Regions from separate parts of the Pseudoalteromonas sp. TB41 genome, predicted to be linked through region 2. Evidence: predicted binding sites of a transcription regulator. Region 2 holds the regulator's gene; the other holds the start of a gene.
What was found. Region 2 encodes FliA, which starts transcription of late flagellar genes. Its sites were predicted from a motif close to CTAAAGNTNNNNNNNNNNNNGCCGATA; they were not measured.
Positions count from the first base shown of each region.

Region 1: a site for FliA is predicted at 2,693-2,719, ahead of L641_RS0113105 (HAMP domain-containing methyl-accepting chemotaxis protein). Genes of this name have one in related genera too.

Region 1 is NZ_AUTH01000084.1:51,408-60,104, reverse strand. Features, by position in the region: gene hslU (HslU--HslV peptidase ATPase subunit) at 1-130, shown strand, start outside; gene L641_RS0113110 (gamma-butyrobetaine hydroxylase-like domain-containing protein) at 196-570, shown strand; gene L641_RS0113105 (HAMP domain-containing methyl-accepting chemotaxis protein) at 641-2,521, opposite strand; gene rraA (ribonuclease E activity regulator RraA) at 2,948-3,445, shown strand; gene L641_RS0113095 (formimidoylglutamase) at 3,447-4,496, shown strand; gene L641_RS0113090 (GGDEF domain-containing phosphodiesterase) at 4,503-6,227, opposite strand; gene hutI (imidazolonepropionase) at 6,287-7,534, opposite strand; gene hutC (histidine utilization repressor) at 7,645-8,367, shown strand; gene hutU (urocanate hydratase) at 8,397-8,697, shown strand, end outside.
Region 2 is NZ_AUTH01000082.1:48,134-56,830, forward strand. Features, by position in the region: gene flhF (flagellar biosynthesis protein FlhF) at 1-815, shown strand, start outside; gene L641_RS0112235 (MinD/ParA family protein) at 808-1,668, shown strand; gene L641_RS0112240 (RNA polymerase sigma factor FliA) at 1,695-2,405, shown strand; gene cheY (chemotaxis response regulator CheY) at 2,446-2,829, shown strand; gene L641_RS0112250 (protein phosphatase CheZ) at 2,846-3,613, shown strand; gene L641_RS0112255 (chemotaxis protein CheA) at 3,628-5,844, shown strand; gene L641_RS0112260 (chemotaxis response regulator protein-glutamate methylesterase) at 5,898-7,049, shown strand; gene L641_RS0112265 (flagellar motor protein) at 7,042-7,806, shown strand; gene L641_RS0112270 (flagellar motor protein MotB) at 7,812-8,697, shown strand, end outside.

The sequences.
Region 1 (8,697 bases), on a different contig from region 2:
GCTAATGGAAGAGATTTCATATGACGCTTCTGAAAAAGCGGGTTCAAGCCTTGTTATCGATGCCGCCTACGTTGAAAAACACTTAGGTGCGCTAGTTGAAGATGAAGACTTAAGTCGTTTTATTCTTTAATTGAAAACACAAACAGTTATACTAAAAGCCTCCAATATGGAGGCTTTTTTGTAAGCGAGATGACGATGAAACAAGTTACAAAAGTGCACTATCATAGTGTGAGTAAAAATTTAGATGTTTATTTTGATGATAACTCTGAAGTTATATTTAGCGCTGAGTTTTTACGGGTACACTCTCCCTCAGCAGAGGTTCAAGGCCATGGATCTGAGCCTATGAAGTTAGTACTAAATAAACAAGCAGTGGGCATTAAAACCATTACGCCGGTAGGGCATTACGCGTTACGTTTAGAGTTTGACGATGGCCATAACAGCGGGCTGTTCAGCTGGCAATATTTTGCTAAATTACAAGCTGAACAAACAAGCTTATGGGATACGTATTTAGAGCGTGTTAAACAACATGAAAACAACAAAGACAGCGTACCCATAAAGTTTGTCCCCTAGTATTTAGTCTGAACTTATACTCTGTGAATGAGAAAAAAGCGGCAATTAAGCCACTTTTTTCTGTTAGTAGTTAAACCTTATATTTTGAAATCGCTTGATGAAGTACCCTTGCTTGCTCAGAGACCTCTTCACTGGTTTGCGCATTAGTTTGTGAGTGAGCCGCAGCCCCCTCTGCAATATCTCGAATACGGACCACGTTTTTATTTACCTCAGAAGCCACCTGACTTTGCTCATCAATAGCAGTAGCAATATGTGTACTCATTTCCATAATAGTTTGCACATCAATGGTAATTGATCCTAGCAGCTCACCCGCTTTTGTTGCTTGTGTAGCACTTTCGCCACCTTGAGTACGACATTGGTGCATGATACTCACAACTTCTTGAGTACGCTGTTGTAGGGTGTTAATAATGCCCTCTATTTCGCTGGTTGACTCTTGCGTACGCTGTGCAAGTGAGCGCACTTCATCTGCAACAACCGCAAAGCCACGACCTTGTTCACCCGCTCTCGCCGCTTCAATGGCAGCATTTAAAGCAAGTAAATTAGTTTGCTCTGCAATCGCACGTATCACATCAAGTACAGAACCTATGGTTTCACCATCTTTTTCTAGCTGAGACACCACGCTGGAAGCTTTACCAAGTGAATCGGATAAGGCATTAATATGCTTAATAGTTGACTCTACTTCAACCTGACCTTGCTGGGCGCTTACATTGGTCGATTCAGCTTTTTTAGCGGCGGCTTCAGTATTGTGTGAAATATCTTGAATCGTTGCCTGCATTTCTGTAGCAGCGGTTGCTACCATATCCGCTTCATGCAATTGCTCTTGCATACCAGAGCTAGTCGCTGAGGTTGTTTCAGATAGGTTCCCTGTTGCTATATTAAGCGTTGTTAGAGCCGTATTTACTTCGTAGATGAGATCTTTAAAGTCACTAATTAAACTATTAAAGTCTATGGTCATCCTCGTTACTTCATCTTTCCCTTTATGCTCTATAAACAAGCTTAAGTCATTGTTTTGTCTTATCTTATCTATTGCTTGATAAACTTTTTCAATAGGCTGGATAATTGAACGACTGGTCAAGTACACAAGTAGCATAACGATGATACTAGCAATTATAAAAATGACTATTGCTAATAATTGCGCCTGCTGCGCCGTTTCAGTTACTTGCTCTTTAGTCGCATTAGTGATCAAAGTAACCACTTCATCACTTTTCTTAACACTTATTCTCATTTTCCCTAGGGCACCCGAATTTAAATCGACGCCTAATTCCACCTGCGCCTCTACCAATGCAGTAAATTTATTTTGGTAGTTGGTCATTAACGAGACCAATTGATTGCGTAAATTATTAGGTAGCTCTGCAGCATTTACTTGTTGTTTTAACTCGCTTGCTAATTTATTAAATCGATCTAAATACTTGGTATCTAAACGTAGCATAAAATCTTTTTCAGCTCGACGCAGCTGTAGCATAGTGGTGAGTAATTGGTAATTATTTTGCTCACTAAGCAATGTTTCTATTTTATGAACTGCTTCTCTCAGCTCGCCATATAAAGCGTCTTTTGGGTGCAACCCGATTTTACGCTGTAGTTTTACAACATTTTGAAAGTCGTCATAGTACTGTTGGGCTAACGTAGAAAATTGATTGACCTGAGCCGTAGCAATATTTAAATCTGCAGATAAAACAGATAGCTTTTCTAGTTTAAATTGTAGTTTTTTATATTCTTGCGCAAATAGCTCTAAACTAGACTCATCTTTGTAAAACAAAAAGTCTTTTTCGTATTTACGCATCGAAAGCTCATGCACATCTAGCTCTTCAGCGTACTGAATAGTTTCATTTAATTTAATCATAATACGTGCTTCATAAATGATGATGCACAGCATAACAATCATGGCTAAGCCAACGATTAATGCGTTAAATTGTAAACGACGTTTAATCGTTAGATTCTGTAAAAAGTTCATTGTAAATACCTATATTAAATTTGCCAGTTCAGTATAACGTGATGCTTTCTTGTATTAACATAATTTTGTTACATGAAATAAACAATAATGCCTATCATTAAAAACCAAAAAAGGGCTACCAGTAAAATTTAACCATTAACAAACTCCCTTTATACAAATGGACAATATAATCATCGGCCTGATCACAGTATTGTTTAATTTTAACAGTCTCGCCAATCAGAACTTAAATCTCTCGCACTTATAAACGCTCAGTCCATAGCTTTAAAAATATTTATTTATAAAGATGACAATTTTATTAAAAAATTATGAGTCGTGTTATTGATTTAGTTCTATTTCTGGCTAAATTTACTGCAATTAAGTCGTTGTTATTGAATATAAGGAGGGTATACTAAGTTACTAACTTATGTATCTTTTGAGGATAAAATAATGGATTACAGCACTTCTGATTTATGTGACCATTTCGCTGATGTGGTTGACGTGCTTGAACCTATGTTCATCAACTTTGGTGGTCGACACAGTTTTGGTGGCCGCATTAAAACGGTAAAATGTTTTGAAAATAATGAACTGATCCGTCAATTGCTTTCTCAAGATGGTACAGATCAGATTTTACTTATTGATGGTGGAGGCTCCACTCGTAGAGCCTTAATTGATATTGAACTGGCTGAGCTGGCACTTGAAAACAATTGGCAAGGTATTATTGTATATGGTGCACTGCGCCATGTTGATGAACTTGAAGAACTGGATTTAGGAATTCAAGCCATTGGATCAATTCCGGTTGCAGCTGACAGTGAAGGCGCGGGTGAAAGCGGCATAGGCGTTAACTTTGCGGGTGTATCATTTTTCGATGATGATTTTGTTTATGCCGACAGTACAGGTATTGTACTTTCTGCTGAAGAATTAGAGCTAGAAATAATAGAACTGTAGCGTGACAGCACACCTTAAAGTATATAACGAAAGCACGCTCAAGCGCATTTGTTCTAACCGTGCAGGTGAACAAAAAGCGTGGCAGTCAATGGCATTACTTGACGCAAACGTTAATATACAACAAGCGCTTACTGATGCTGCACAGTTTGGTATGCGCTTTGTTTTACTGGGCGTTTGCGAAGACATTGGACCTAGAGCCAATTTAGGTAAAGGCGGAGCACAACATGCTTGGCCCGCTTTTTTACAACACTTTTTAAACCAACCTCACAATCACGCTATTGCCATGCAAAAAGTGTTACTCCTTGGCGAAGTAAACCTCGATGACTTAATGGAACAAGCACACCCGCTTGATAACCAAAATCCTCTCGATTTAGACCAATTACGTCAGTTGTGCGCTGAGATTGATGTGCGGGTTGAAGCAATTTTAAGCATGATTTTTAAAGCAGGTCTTGAACCCATCATTATTGGTGGCGGACATAACAACTGCTTAGGTATTATTCGCTCGCTTGCAAAATATAAAAACAGCGCAATTAACGCCATTAATTTAGACCCCCATGCCGACTTTAGAGAGTGTGAAGGCAGACACAGTGGCAATGGTTTTCACTACGCCTATCAAGAGCAGCACCTTAACAGTTACCATGTAATTGGCTTACATGAGCTTAAAAATAATCAACAAATTTTTAATGCAATGCAAAGTGCAAAATTTAGTTTCACCAGCTATCAAGCGATTAATGTTAGGCGAGAAATAAGTTTAACGGAGGCAACTAACAATGCACTAAACGCATTTGATAACGCACCGTTGGGAATAGAAGTTGATTTAGATAGCCTAACCAACATGCCTGCAAGCGCATTTAATTATTGCGGTTTTGATGTTAGCGATGGCGAGCATTATGTTTATTTAGCTGCAAGTAATTATCACAGTGCTTATTTACATTTATGCGAAGCAGCACCCTCGCAACATCCTCACTCTCTTGCTGCGGGTAAATTACAATGTGGTCAAGTAATCAGTGCCTTAGTAAATATCTACCTACAAACAAAGCAAAAAATCTAATCTTCCCTAGTCTTCTTGTGCCTGTAACCACTGTTTAAACCAACTCATTAACCCCAAGCTACTTAAAGGGTGTCCGAAGTAGTAGCCTTGTGAGGCATAAGCTTTCAAACTTTTCACAAATTTAAGTTGGTCCAGTGTTTCAACACCTTCAAAAATCACTTTTGTTTGTTGCTGATTATGCATTTCTACCATACCGCTTACTAAGCTGCGTATATTATTTTGATTACTAAAGTCTGCAGTTAATGCAGGCGATACTTTAATATATTCCACCGCTAAACTAGGTAACTTAGAAAGTAATACAGGGTTATCACCTAAACCATCAACACACACTTTTAAACCTAAACTGTTAAGCCTTGCGATCATGGCTCTGCCTTTATCATCTAGGCTGGTAAAAACATGAAGCGGACATTCAATAATTAAATCGCCTGGCCTGAGTTGATGCTCACCAATTACTCCGTAAACAAAATCAACAAACTCTTCATTGAGCATTTCTGGGCCAAATAAATTAACACTCAAAGGTACCGACATCCCTTCCATACGAAGTGCCATGGCTAATTCGCCAGCACGCTCTATAACAAAGGTAGCCAGTGAATAACCAAGCCCTGCAATTCTAATATCATTTATAAATCGGCTTGCCGATAAGGTGCCTTGCGTGGGGTGTTGCCAACGTAATAACAATTCTAAAAATTCAATTTGACCATCGCCGTTGCGAATAACGGGTTGAAAAAACAGCTCAAACTCATCAGCAAAGCTGATATTCGCAAGCTCTGTTAATCGCGCTTGTTGCTCTAAATGCTCAACCGTCATTTGTTGATGATAAGCCACTATTTGTTTGCTTGGCTGACTATCAAGTGCCAAATACGCATAACTAATTAAATCATCAAAGCTCGTACTTTGTTGATCGCAATGAACATAACTGGCTCTTACCTTTACTTCAATAGTGCAATTAGCCACGTTAAAGGGCTTTAATGTAGCGCCAATAATTTGCTTGATAAGCTGTTGATGTAAATGATTATGGCTTTGTAGATCACAAATAAACGCAAAATTTAACCCGCCTAAATGCGCTAATTTAGCATGCGGAGCAAGGAACAACACTTCATCACTGTCTAGTAAGTCTTTTATTCGATTTGCCGACTGCGACAACAATAAGTCACCAAAATCTCGTCCAATATGCTGATTTACCTGCGCAAACCCCTCTAGCCTTAATACAATAAGTGCGGCTCTGAATGAACCTTCATCAATAAGCTCATTATACTTTTGACGTAACTGTTGTTTATCGGGGAAGCTGACTAAGGGTGAGTTTTCAACATACACCTCAGGCTCAGTTTGTGGCTTTAAAGGCGTAGTAGCTTTAGGCTCATTATCAGCTAAAAAACCACTGACTGAGAGCAGTAAAATAGCCATGAGCAACCACGCTAAATGCAGCGTAAAAAAGAGATACCCTATTAACAATAAAGCAAATAATGCGCTTGCACAGGCACTGATAAGAAATGGTTTTTTTTGCTTTTGTAACTTCGCTTGATATAAATTAAAACCAAAACCTAGCGCTAGTAAAATAGCGAGCCAAGGTATTGCGCTACTGACCATAGCTAAGCCAATGAGCCCAGTACATAAAAAGCTGAGTCTCATTACGTTACTTTTAACGGTTAATAGCGTGGCAACCATTGCCATTAAAAGTGCACCACTTAAAAAAATAGCTAAATTGCTGTAGCTCAATAACGTTCCATCCATAGCTGACGTACTCACTGACATTAAATAAAACATAGGTTTAAGAGTTAATTTTATACAAACTAACTAAGTTTACCCAATATCCATAAATTTAACAGTTTATTTACCCCAAACTGATAACTTAATTGTGCAGGGTGGTCAATTTGCCAATGAGCGATATCTGCGCGAGCGCCAACTTTTAACACCCCTCTATCAGTAAAACCTAAAGCACGAGCCGCATGTGCTGTTACGCCAGTTAATGCCTGCTCTGGAGTGAAATTAAATAAGGTGCAGGCCATATTCATCATTAATTGCAACGAACATAATGGTGATGTGCCGGGATTAAAATCACTGGCAATTGCGATGGGAACCTTGTATTTATTTAACAGTTCAATTGGTGGGTATTTCGTTTCTTTTAAAAAATAAAAAGCCCCAGGCAGTAATACCGCCACAGTGCCTGCGTTTGCCATAGCTTTAACGCCTGCTTCATCAAGGTATTCTAAATGATCAGCCGACAGGCCATTGTATTGTGCTACCAGCGCTGCACCGTGTTGATTTGATAATTGCTCGGCATGACACTTGATTGCCAAACCCTGTTTTTTAGCTGCATCAAATACGCGTTGAGTTTGTGCGTAGCTAAAGCCAATGTCTTCACAAAAAACGTCAACGGCATCCACTAGGTCATGTTCAACAAGCGTGCTTAGCATTTCATTACATACCAAATCTATGTAATCATCACTGCGGTTTTTAAACTCCAAAGGTAGCGCATGTGCCCCTAAAAAGGTGTTAACCACTTCAATGGGGTGATGTTGATTTAACAGCCTAGCCACCTCCAATATTTTTTTCTCATTGTCTATATCAAGCCCATACCCTGACTTAATTTCAACCGTCGTCACCCCTTCAGCTAACAATGCATTTAAACGCTCTTTTGCTGCTACAAATAACTGTTCGTGGTCAGCCTCTCGGGTTGCTTTAACTGTACTTGCTATTCCCCCTCCCTGCGCTGCTATTTGCTGATAGCTCACGCCCTGCAAACGCTGCTCAAACTCTTGCGCACGAGAACCGGCAAACACTAAATGTGTATGGCAATCAATTAAGCCTGGGGTTAACCATTGTCCTTTTACACTTAATATCGGGGTGGCTAACACATCAAAATTAGGTAAATCAGCTTGTTTACCTAGCCACACTATTTTGCCATTTTTAATAGCTAGCGCCGCATTTTCTATCGCCCCATAAGGCGCATCAATATTGCTATCCATGGTCGCAATGTTGGCATCTGTGAGCAATAAATCGATATCATTTAACTGTTCTGTAGATTCTGTGGCTTGCATAAGTTTCTCCGCGATAATGTTCAAACGAGTTTAACAACACATCTTGTATATACAAGGTAATTATGCCATCTTATTAAGTATTGTTTATTTTTAATACACCAAAAGCGTTTATGCCAACACCTAAATTTACACAAATAAAACAGTTTATTGTGGACAAAATACGCAGTGGGCTTTGGCTTGAAAACCAACGCGTGCCCTCAGAAAATGAACTGGCAAAGCAGTTTGCGGTAAGCAGAATGACCGCACGTCGAGCGTTAAGTGAGCTAACTGATACAGGCATTTTAACCCGTAGCCAAGGGCTAGGTACTTTTGTCGCAAGCTTTAAGTCGCAGTCATCATTACTTGAAATAAAAAACATTGCACATGAAGTCAAAGAGCGAAACGGAAACTACAGCTGCACAGTACAGGTGCTGGAATCAATCAATGCCGTGGCGCCAATTGCTATTGCTTTAGGTGTTGAGGTAGATAGTGTGGTGTATAGAAGTGTCATTATTCATAACGAAAATGACAGTCCCTTGCAAGTTGAAGAACGCTTTGTAAACCCGTTACTTGCCAAGGATTATTTACAACAAAATTTTACCGCTCTTACCCCACACGAATACCTATCAACGGTTGCCCCTTTAACACAAGCAAGGCACACGGTAGAGGCTATTACACCAAGCAGTGAAATGTGCCAATGGCTTAACCTATATAATGAAGAGCCATGCTTACAAGTAATACGCCGCACTTGGTCGATAAACGGAATTGTAAGCTTTGCACGACTTATATCGCCGGGTAGTAAGTACCGCTTGGGCGGACAATTAACATTTAAAAATAATAATAAAAGCGCATAACGCTTAACACTATTTAACAGGAGTGAACAATGAATCATCGACTGGACACACAACGCACAATACGCGCGCAACATGGCAATAAAATAACCACCAAAAGCTGGCAAACCGAAGCGGCTAAACGCATGCTAATGAATAATTTAGACCCTGATGTTGCAGAGCACCCTCAAGCTCTGGTGGTTTATGGTGGTATTGGCCGTGCTGCACGTAATTGGCCAAGTTATGACAAAATAATTGAAACGCTTGAACGCCTTGAAAATGACGAAACTCTATTAGTGCAATCAGGCAAACCGGTGGGTGTATTTAAAACTCATAGCAATGCACCACGGGTAT
Region 2 (8,697 bases):
TTGACCGCTTAGTCGGTATGGGGATAGAGAAAAATGTTGCTGAGCAAATGGCATGTTTTGTACCAGACGATGTGTCTCGCCAACAAGGCTGGAAAGCTTTATTGAACATGGTTGAAGATCAAATGCAAACTACGAACAACGAAATACTTCGCCAAGGCGGTGTTTTTGCGTTAGTCGGGCCTACAGGCGTGGGTAAAACCACCACAGTTGCAAAACTGGCAGCATTGGGTGCACAAAAATACGGTGCCGATAAAGTAGCGCTTATTACTACCGATACTTACCGTATTGGTGCTTATGAGCAGCTAGCAACGTATGGTCGTATTATAGGTTGTGGCGTTAAACAAGTTAAAGATGCAAATGAATTAGCAGAAGTTTTATACCATTTACGAAATAAACGTCTAGTCTTAATTGATACAGCGGGAATGAGTCAACGTGATTTACGCTTAACCGAGCAGTTAAACACCTTAATGCGTAATCAGCGTGTTGATATACGTAGTTATTTAGTATTAAGTGCGACGGCGCAAATTAATGTATTACAAGAAACAGTAAGGCACTTTAAAAAAGTACAGCTAAGCGGATGTATTTTTACTAAACTTGATGAGTCATTGAGTTTAGGTGAGATTATTAGTATTGCGATTCAAAATCGTCTCCCAATAGGGTATCTTACTAACGGTCAGCGAGTACCAGAAGATATTAGAGTGGCAAATGCCGAAAAACTAGTAAAAAAAGCTGAGCAATTGTATTTAAAAAGAATAAAAGCACAACAATCACGACACCAATCAGTGGCGTCGAGCACAGTAGAGATGTATGATTAACACAGTTTTAGATCAAGCAAGCGGCCTTCGCAAAATGAGCAAGAATAATAATAACGGCGTAAAAGTTATCGCTGTCACCGGCGGCAAAGGTGGAGTGGGTAAAACGAACGTATCCCTTAACACGGCAATCGCGTTAGGCCAACAAGGCAAACGTGTGCTTGTACTAGATGCTGATTTAGGATTAGCGAATTGTGATGTGATGCTTGGACTGCGCGTTGAGCGTAATTTATCTCATGTTTTATCGGGCGAATGTGAACTTGATGATATTTTAGTCGAAGGTCCCGCAGGCATAAAAATAGTGCCTGCAACATCGGGTTCGCAAAGTATGGTTGAGTTATCACCCTCAGAGCACGCTGGACTTATTCGTGCATTTAGTGAACTTAACACCGACTTTGATATTTTAATTGTTGATACCGCTGCGGGTATTTCCGATATGGTGCTGAGTTTTTCTCGCGCAGCGCAAGATGTGGTTGTGGTGGTATGTGATGAGCCTACATCAATTACCGATGCCTATGCTTTAATTAAAGTACTTAGCCGTGAGCACGGCGTTTATAAATTTAAAATTGTTGCCAATATGGTGCGTAGTTTACGCGAAGGGCAGGAATTGTTTGCAAAACTTTCAAAGGTTACCGACCGATTTTTAGATATATCAATGGAGTTGGTTGCAACGGTTCCATATGATGAAAATATGCGCAAATCAACGCGCCGCCAAAAAGTAATTGTTGAGGTTTTTCCTGGGTCGCCTGCTGCAATTGCTTTTAAAACACTGGCTACAAAAATTGCTAAGTGGCCAACACCTAGTCAAGCCTCGGGTCATTTAGAGTTTTTCATTGAGAAACTAGTTAGTAACTAACAATGACAATACCGGTGAATAGAGCTATGGGATATCAGTCAACACAAAATTTAAATATGATTGTTGAAAAGCATGCCTCATTAGTCAAAAAAGTGGCGTGCCATTTAATTGCTCGTTTACCGGCCAGTGTGCAGCTAGATGATTTAATTCAATCGGGTATGATTGGTTTAATTGAAGCTTCAAAAAACTTTGATGCGAGCAAAGGCGCAAGCTTTGAAACCTTTGCCGGTATTCGTATTCGTGGTGCGATGATAGACGAAATGCGCCGAGGCGATTGGGTTCCACGTTCAGTTCACAGAAAAAGCCGTTTGGTTGCAGAGACTATTGTTGCGCTTGAGAACAGTTTAAACCGTGAACCTAAAGATAGTGAAGTTGCTGAAAAACTTGAAATTTCGCTAAATGAGTACCATCATATTTTAAACGATGTAAATGTAAGCAAAGTGTTAGGTATTGAAGACCTTGGTATAGATGACGATGTGATTACACCTCATGGCCAAGATTTAGCACTAGACAAACCGTTCAATAATGTTAAAAATGAACGGTTTAATGAGTCTTTACTCAGTGCAATAAAGTCGTTACCGGAAAAAGATGCAATGGTGCTTTCTTTGTACTATAACGATGAGATGAATTTAAAAGAAATTGGGCATATACTCGATGTAAGTGAATCGCGTGTAAGTCAGATACATGGTCAGGCGATGATTAAGCTTAAAGCAAAAATCAATGACTGGATAAACTAGAAGTAAGTAAATAAAGGTTCAGGCCTCACTGGAGGATGTTTTGGATAAAAACATTAAAATTCTTGTTGTTGATGATTTCTCAACAATGAGACGTATTATTAAAAACCTGTTGCGCGATTTAGGTTTTACCAATGTTCAAGAAGCAGATGACGGGTCAACTGCTTTGCCTATGTTGCAAAATCAAGCGTTTGATTTTGTTGTAACAGATTGGAATATGCCAGGCATGCAAGGTATTGATCTTTTGAGGGCAATTCGAGCTGATGAAAAATTAAAGCATATTCCTGTTTTAATGGTTACAGCAGAAGCTAAAAAAGAACAAATAATTGCTGCGGCCCAAGCAGGTGTTAATGGTTATATTGTTAAACCATTTACTGCAGGTACATTGAAAACTAAATTAGAAAAAGTGTTCGAACGCTTAGGTTAATGAGAGGGAGAGGCTTATGTCAGCACCTGCTGCGCCTCAGATTACTTTAGAACAAGCTCGCCAGTTAGTTGTTTTTTTAGAAAATGGTGAGCAAGATAAAGCGAATCAGTTAATTTTAGAAACAGCTTCACAAGAGCAATCACAGTTATTTGCTGAGGTGGGTAAGTTGACGCGTCAACTGCACGAAGCTTTAAAAAGTTTCGAGTTAGACACGCGTTTAACAGACATTACCACTGATGCCATCCCTGACGCAAAAAAACGCCTTAACTATGTCATGGAAATGACAGAAAACGCAGCCAATAAGACAATGGATGCGGTTGAAGCAAGCTTACCATTAGCACAAGAAATCGCTGACGAAATAGCTGATATCAAGCCAACGTGGGATCGTTTAATGAACCGCGAAATAGAGCTTGGTGAGTTTAAATCACTTTGTCATAGTATTGATAAGTTTATGAGCAGTTCTCATCACAAAACCGATGAGTTACAAATGCTGATGACTAATGTGCTGATGGCTCAAGACTATCAAGATTTAACCGGTCAGGTTATTCGCCGTGTTATTGAACTTGTCCGTGAAGTTGAAGAAAGTTTAATTCACCTGTTGACTGCATTTGCAGCGCAAGGTGGTGAGGTTGAACCAACTGAACAACCAGAAAAAATAGAAGATCCCATTGTTGCACAAACACTAGCAGGTCCCGAAGGGCCTATTATTGATAAAGAAACGCGTAATGATGTTGTATCTGATCAAGATGAAGTTGATGATCTATTATCAAGTTTGGGCTTCTAATAGGAGAGTACTGCATGAGCTTTGAAGTCGATGAAGATATTTTACAAGACTTTTTAGTAGAGGCCGGAGAAATCCTTGAGCTTTTATCTGAACAGTTAGTAGAACTGGAAAACAACCCAGATGATACTGAGCTACTAAACGCAATATTTCGCGGTTTCCACACTGTAAAGGGTGGCGCTGGCTTTTTGGCTATGACAGAGCTTGTTGATGCATGTCATGGTGCTGAAAATGTGTTTGATTTACTGCGCCAAGGTGTAAGAACAGTTAACTCTGAATTAATGGATGTGATTTTACAAGCACTGGATACCATTAATGAAATGTTTGCCACGATTAAAAATCGTGACCAGCCAGAGCCTGCTGATCCAGAATTACTTGCAGTACTTCACAAACTTGGACAGCCACCGACAGCAGAAGAGCTTGCCGGCGATTCTGTGGTTGAAGATATAGCTCCTGTCGAAACCCCATCGGTAAAGCCCGAACCAGTTGCAGAGCAACCGAGCAACGATGCTGAAGAAGACCCGTTTGCTTTTGATGAATTATTTAGCGGCCCAGATAGCAGCAGTACTGAGTCTCAGATTGATGAAATAACCGAAGACGAATTCGAAAGCCTACTTGATGAACTTCATGGAAAAGGGCAAGCCCCACAAGAAAAACAATCATCATCAAGTGACAATGATGTCAGTGGTGATATAACTGACGATGAGTTTGACAGCTTATTGGATGAACTTCATGGTGTAGGCAGCTTTGGCGAAGTGAGCCAAGCAACCGCAAGTACACCACAACAAACACCATCAGCCCCTGTGGCTCCACCAAGTAACGAGCAAAGCTCGGGCGATGATGAAATAAGTGACGACGAGTTTGAAGCGTTACTTGATGAACTTCATGGTAAAGGTGCACCTAAGTCGATAGAAACACCGGCTCCTGTAAGTAAACCAGAACCAGTGGCAGCTAAAAAGCCAGAACCAGTTGCTGCAGCTAAGCCACAGCCTAAACCAGAGCCAGCTAAGCCTGCTCCTGCGGCACAAGCAGCTAAAGCTGCGCCGCCTAAAAAAGCAGCGCCTCCACCGGCAGAAACAACAGTACGTGTTGATACCAAACGCCTAGACCAAATAATGAACATGGTGGGCGAGTTAGTACTTGTGCGAAATCGCTTAGTGAGTTTGGCGACTAATTCTGATAGCGAGGCTATGGGTAAAGCTATTTCCAACTTAGATGTTGTGACTGCTGATATCCAAGGTGCAGTAATGCAAACACGAATGCAGCCAATTAAAAAAGTATTTGGCCGTTTTCCTCGTGTTGTACGTGACTTAGCACGAACACTTAAAAAAGATATTAATTTATTACTTGTCGGTGAAGACACCGATTTAGATAAAAATTTAGTGGAAGCATTGGCCGATCCATTGGTGCATTTGGTTCGCAACTCGGTCGACCATGGTATTGAAATGCCCGATATTCGTGAAGCATCGGGTAAACCTAGAACAGGTACGGTGACTTTATCAGCTTCGCAACAGGGTGATCATATTCTACTTACCATCCAAGATGATGGTGCCGGTATGGATGCTGAAAAGCTTAAAAAGATTGCGATTAGTAAAGGGGTGCTTGATCACGACCAAGCGAGTCGTCTTTCTGATACTGAAGCTTATAACCTTATTTTTGCACCTGGATTTTCAACCAAAGAAGAAATCTCAGATATTTCTGGCCGTGGTGTTGGTATGGATGTGGTTAAAACAAAAATCACTCAGCTCAATGGCTCGGTTAACATAAAATCAGAAATGGGCGTAGGGACTACTTTAGAAATCAAAGTTCCACTAACACTTGCGATATTACCTACCTTAATGGTGGTGGTGGGAGAGCAAACCTTTGCCTTGCCGCTAGCGGGTGTAAGTGAAATATTCCACTTAGATTTAACAAAAACTAATGTGGTTGATGGCCAGCTAACGATTATTGTTCGTAAAAAGTCGATTCCATTATTCTACCTTGAACATTGGCTTATAAAAGGCGCTGATAGAGGTCAGCGAAAAGCACAAGGGCATGTCGTTATTGTGCAAATAGGGACTCAAAAAGTAGGGTTCGTTGTTGATTCACTAATAGGTCAAGAAGAAGTGGTGATCAAGCCTCTAGATGCATTATTGCAAGGTACGCCGGGTATGGCGGGTGCGACTATTACCTCTGATGGTGGAATTGCACTGATATTAGATGTACCGAGTATGCTAAAGCATTACGCTGGATAATAAAAAGTAGGTATAAACTTTATGCCTACCCATTCATTGAATAAGAGAGCGAAATGGCTGTTAAAGTTTTAGTAGTTGATGATTCAAGCTTTTTTCGCCGCAGAGTGAGTGAAATTCTTGAACAAGACAGCGGCATTGAGGTAATAGGCTTTGCTGTAAATGGCCGAGAGGCCGTCGAAAAAACAGCTCAGTTACGTCCTGATGTTATCACCATGGATGTTGAAATGCCGGTGCTGGATGGTATTAGTGCTGTGAAAGAGATCATGGCGAGTAATCCAACACCTATTTTAATGTTTTCATCGTTAACACGAGCAGGGGCATCTGCCACTTTGGATGCGCTTGATGCTGGGGCGATGGACTTTTTACCTAAAAAGTTTGAAGATATTGCTCGCAATAACGATGATGCAATTAAGTTATTGCAAAATAAGGTTAAGGAAATAGGCCGCCAGCGTATTGGAAGAATTACGAGAACGGCCCCATCTCCAAGTATTAGTAAACCAGCGTCAAACAGCTCTGAGCGCTTTTCTAACCTTGCTAAAAAGCCGATAGTTCAACCTGATCGTAGCTTTAATAATGCGAGTCCTGCATCTACTAGCAGCAGTGCCTCAGCGCGTGCCAGTGGTAAGCAGTATCAGTTAGTTGCTATTGGTACATCCACAGGTGGGCCGGTTGCACTGCAAACTATTTTGACGCAATTACCTGCTAATTTTCCACACCCTATTTTACTCATACAGCATATGCCTGCTGCATTTACCCCGGCTTTTGCTACTCGCTTAGATGGCTTGTGTAAGATTAAGGTAAAAGAAGCGCAGCAAGGCGATAGATTACAACCTGGGTGCGCTTATTTAGCGCCAGGTGGCCAGCAAATGATGGTAGAAGGACGTGGCTCTAATAGAACCCTTCGTGTGTTTGAAGATAAAAATGAACGAGTAAACTATAAACCAAGTGTTGATATTACCTTTGCCAGTGCGGCCAAAGCGTATCAAGGTGATGTGCTTGCCATTATTTTGACAGGCATGGGTGCAGATGGTCGTGATGGTGCTCGCATGCTTAAGCAAACTGGCGCTACAATTTGGGCTCAGGATGAAAAAAGCTGTGTTGTCTATGGTATGCCTCAGGCGATAGCCAGTGCAGGTTTAGCGAGCGAAAGCATTAGCCTTCATGATGTGGCTGCACGTTTAAAAAGAGAGGCTGGCTGTGGATAAGCTTTCTGTTTTAGGATTACTGGTTGCATTAGGTGCTATTGCAATCGGTTATTCTTTAGAGGGAGGTGTGGTATCTGCGCTGTTTAATGGGCCTGCACTAATTATTGTATTAGGCGGTACATTAGGTGCGGTGATGCTACAAACATCAGCCAATACATTTAAAAAAATGCTTGGTATTACTCATTGGGTTTTTGTTACCGACGACCATGATATTGAAGATGCTATTGAGCAAGTAAAACGCTGGTCGCATAAAGCCCGTCAAGAAGGGTATTTAGCATTAGAAAGCGAAGCACTTGCGCATTCAGATCCCTATGCCGCCAAAGGACTGAGCTTATTAGTTGATGGCTGTTCAGAGCAAAAACTACGCGATACCCTCGAGATTGACTTATTACTTGAGCGAGAACGATTACTTGATGCTAGCCGGGTATATGAAGCAATGGGTGGGTATAGCCCAACTATTGGTATTTTAGGTGCGGTACTTGGGCTTATTCAAGCCATGTCATTTATTAACGATCCTGAGCAGTTAGGAACGGGTATTGCCACCGCGTTCATTGCAACTATATATGGTGTTGGTTTGGCTAATTTATTATTTTTACCTATGGCCAATAAGCTAAAGCAACGGGTTGAGCAAAAGATGCTTTATCACGAAATGTTAGCGGAAGGTGTAATTGCTATTAGCCAAGGTGAGAGCCCTATTAATATTGAACTAAAGCTTGAAGCCTACCGCGTTGAACGTCCAATTTTACAGGCCCATTAGCGCCTATGTTACGCCGTCGCTTACGTCATCACCAATTAAAGAGCCAACATACTGAGCGCTGGTTAGTTTCTTATGCGGATTATATGACCATAATGTTTGCATTTTTTGTTGTATTGTATGCAATTGCGATAAACAAAGAAGACAACATCAAGGTTTTATCTGATTCTCTTGAGCATGTTTTTGATAAGTCTGCAAAACAATATTCTCAGCAGGGTAACGGGGTAAATGGTGATGCTTTATTGCTTGAAAGGGTGACCCCTGAGGCTGAAATTCTCTATGGCGAAAGTATTCAAGAGCTAGAGCAAGACCCAATGTTACTCGATGGTCAAAGTGACAATAGCAATATTAGTCAACGCCACTTAGGTAAGCCGCTGGATAGTTTATTGGCTAAATTACAATCGTCGCTAATTGATGAGATACGCAGTGGCGAGGCTAGCTTAGAACTAAGCCAAGACTGGTTGGTTATTGAGCTCAATTCCGGATTGTTGTTTGCCAGTGGTAGTGCTGTTGCACATAACAAGGCCAAAGAGATTGTAAAAAAAATTGAAGCAATCATTGCATCAGTCGATAACTATATAAGAGTACGCGGGTATACAGATAACGAAACCATACGAAATGAAATATTTCGTTCTAATTGGGAGTTATCAGTGGCGCGTGCAACCTCAATATTAGTTGAGCTAGAGCGTTTGGGCATTGAATCCGCGCGCATGGCCATTGAGGGGTATGGTCAATACTCGCCCTTTGCCGATAATAATACCGAAGCTGGGCGTGCTGAAAACCGTAAAGTCGTGATTGCACTTTCTAAATATGGTTTAGCCCCCGAGCCCTCTGATGAACAAACGAAATCATCAATTTCAGTATCAGAGCAAAGTCAGCCAGAAATTGAGCTGC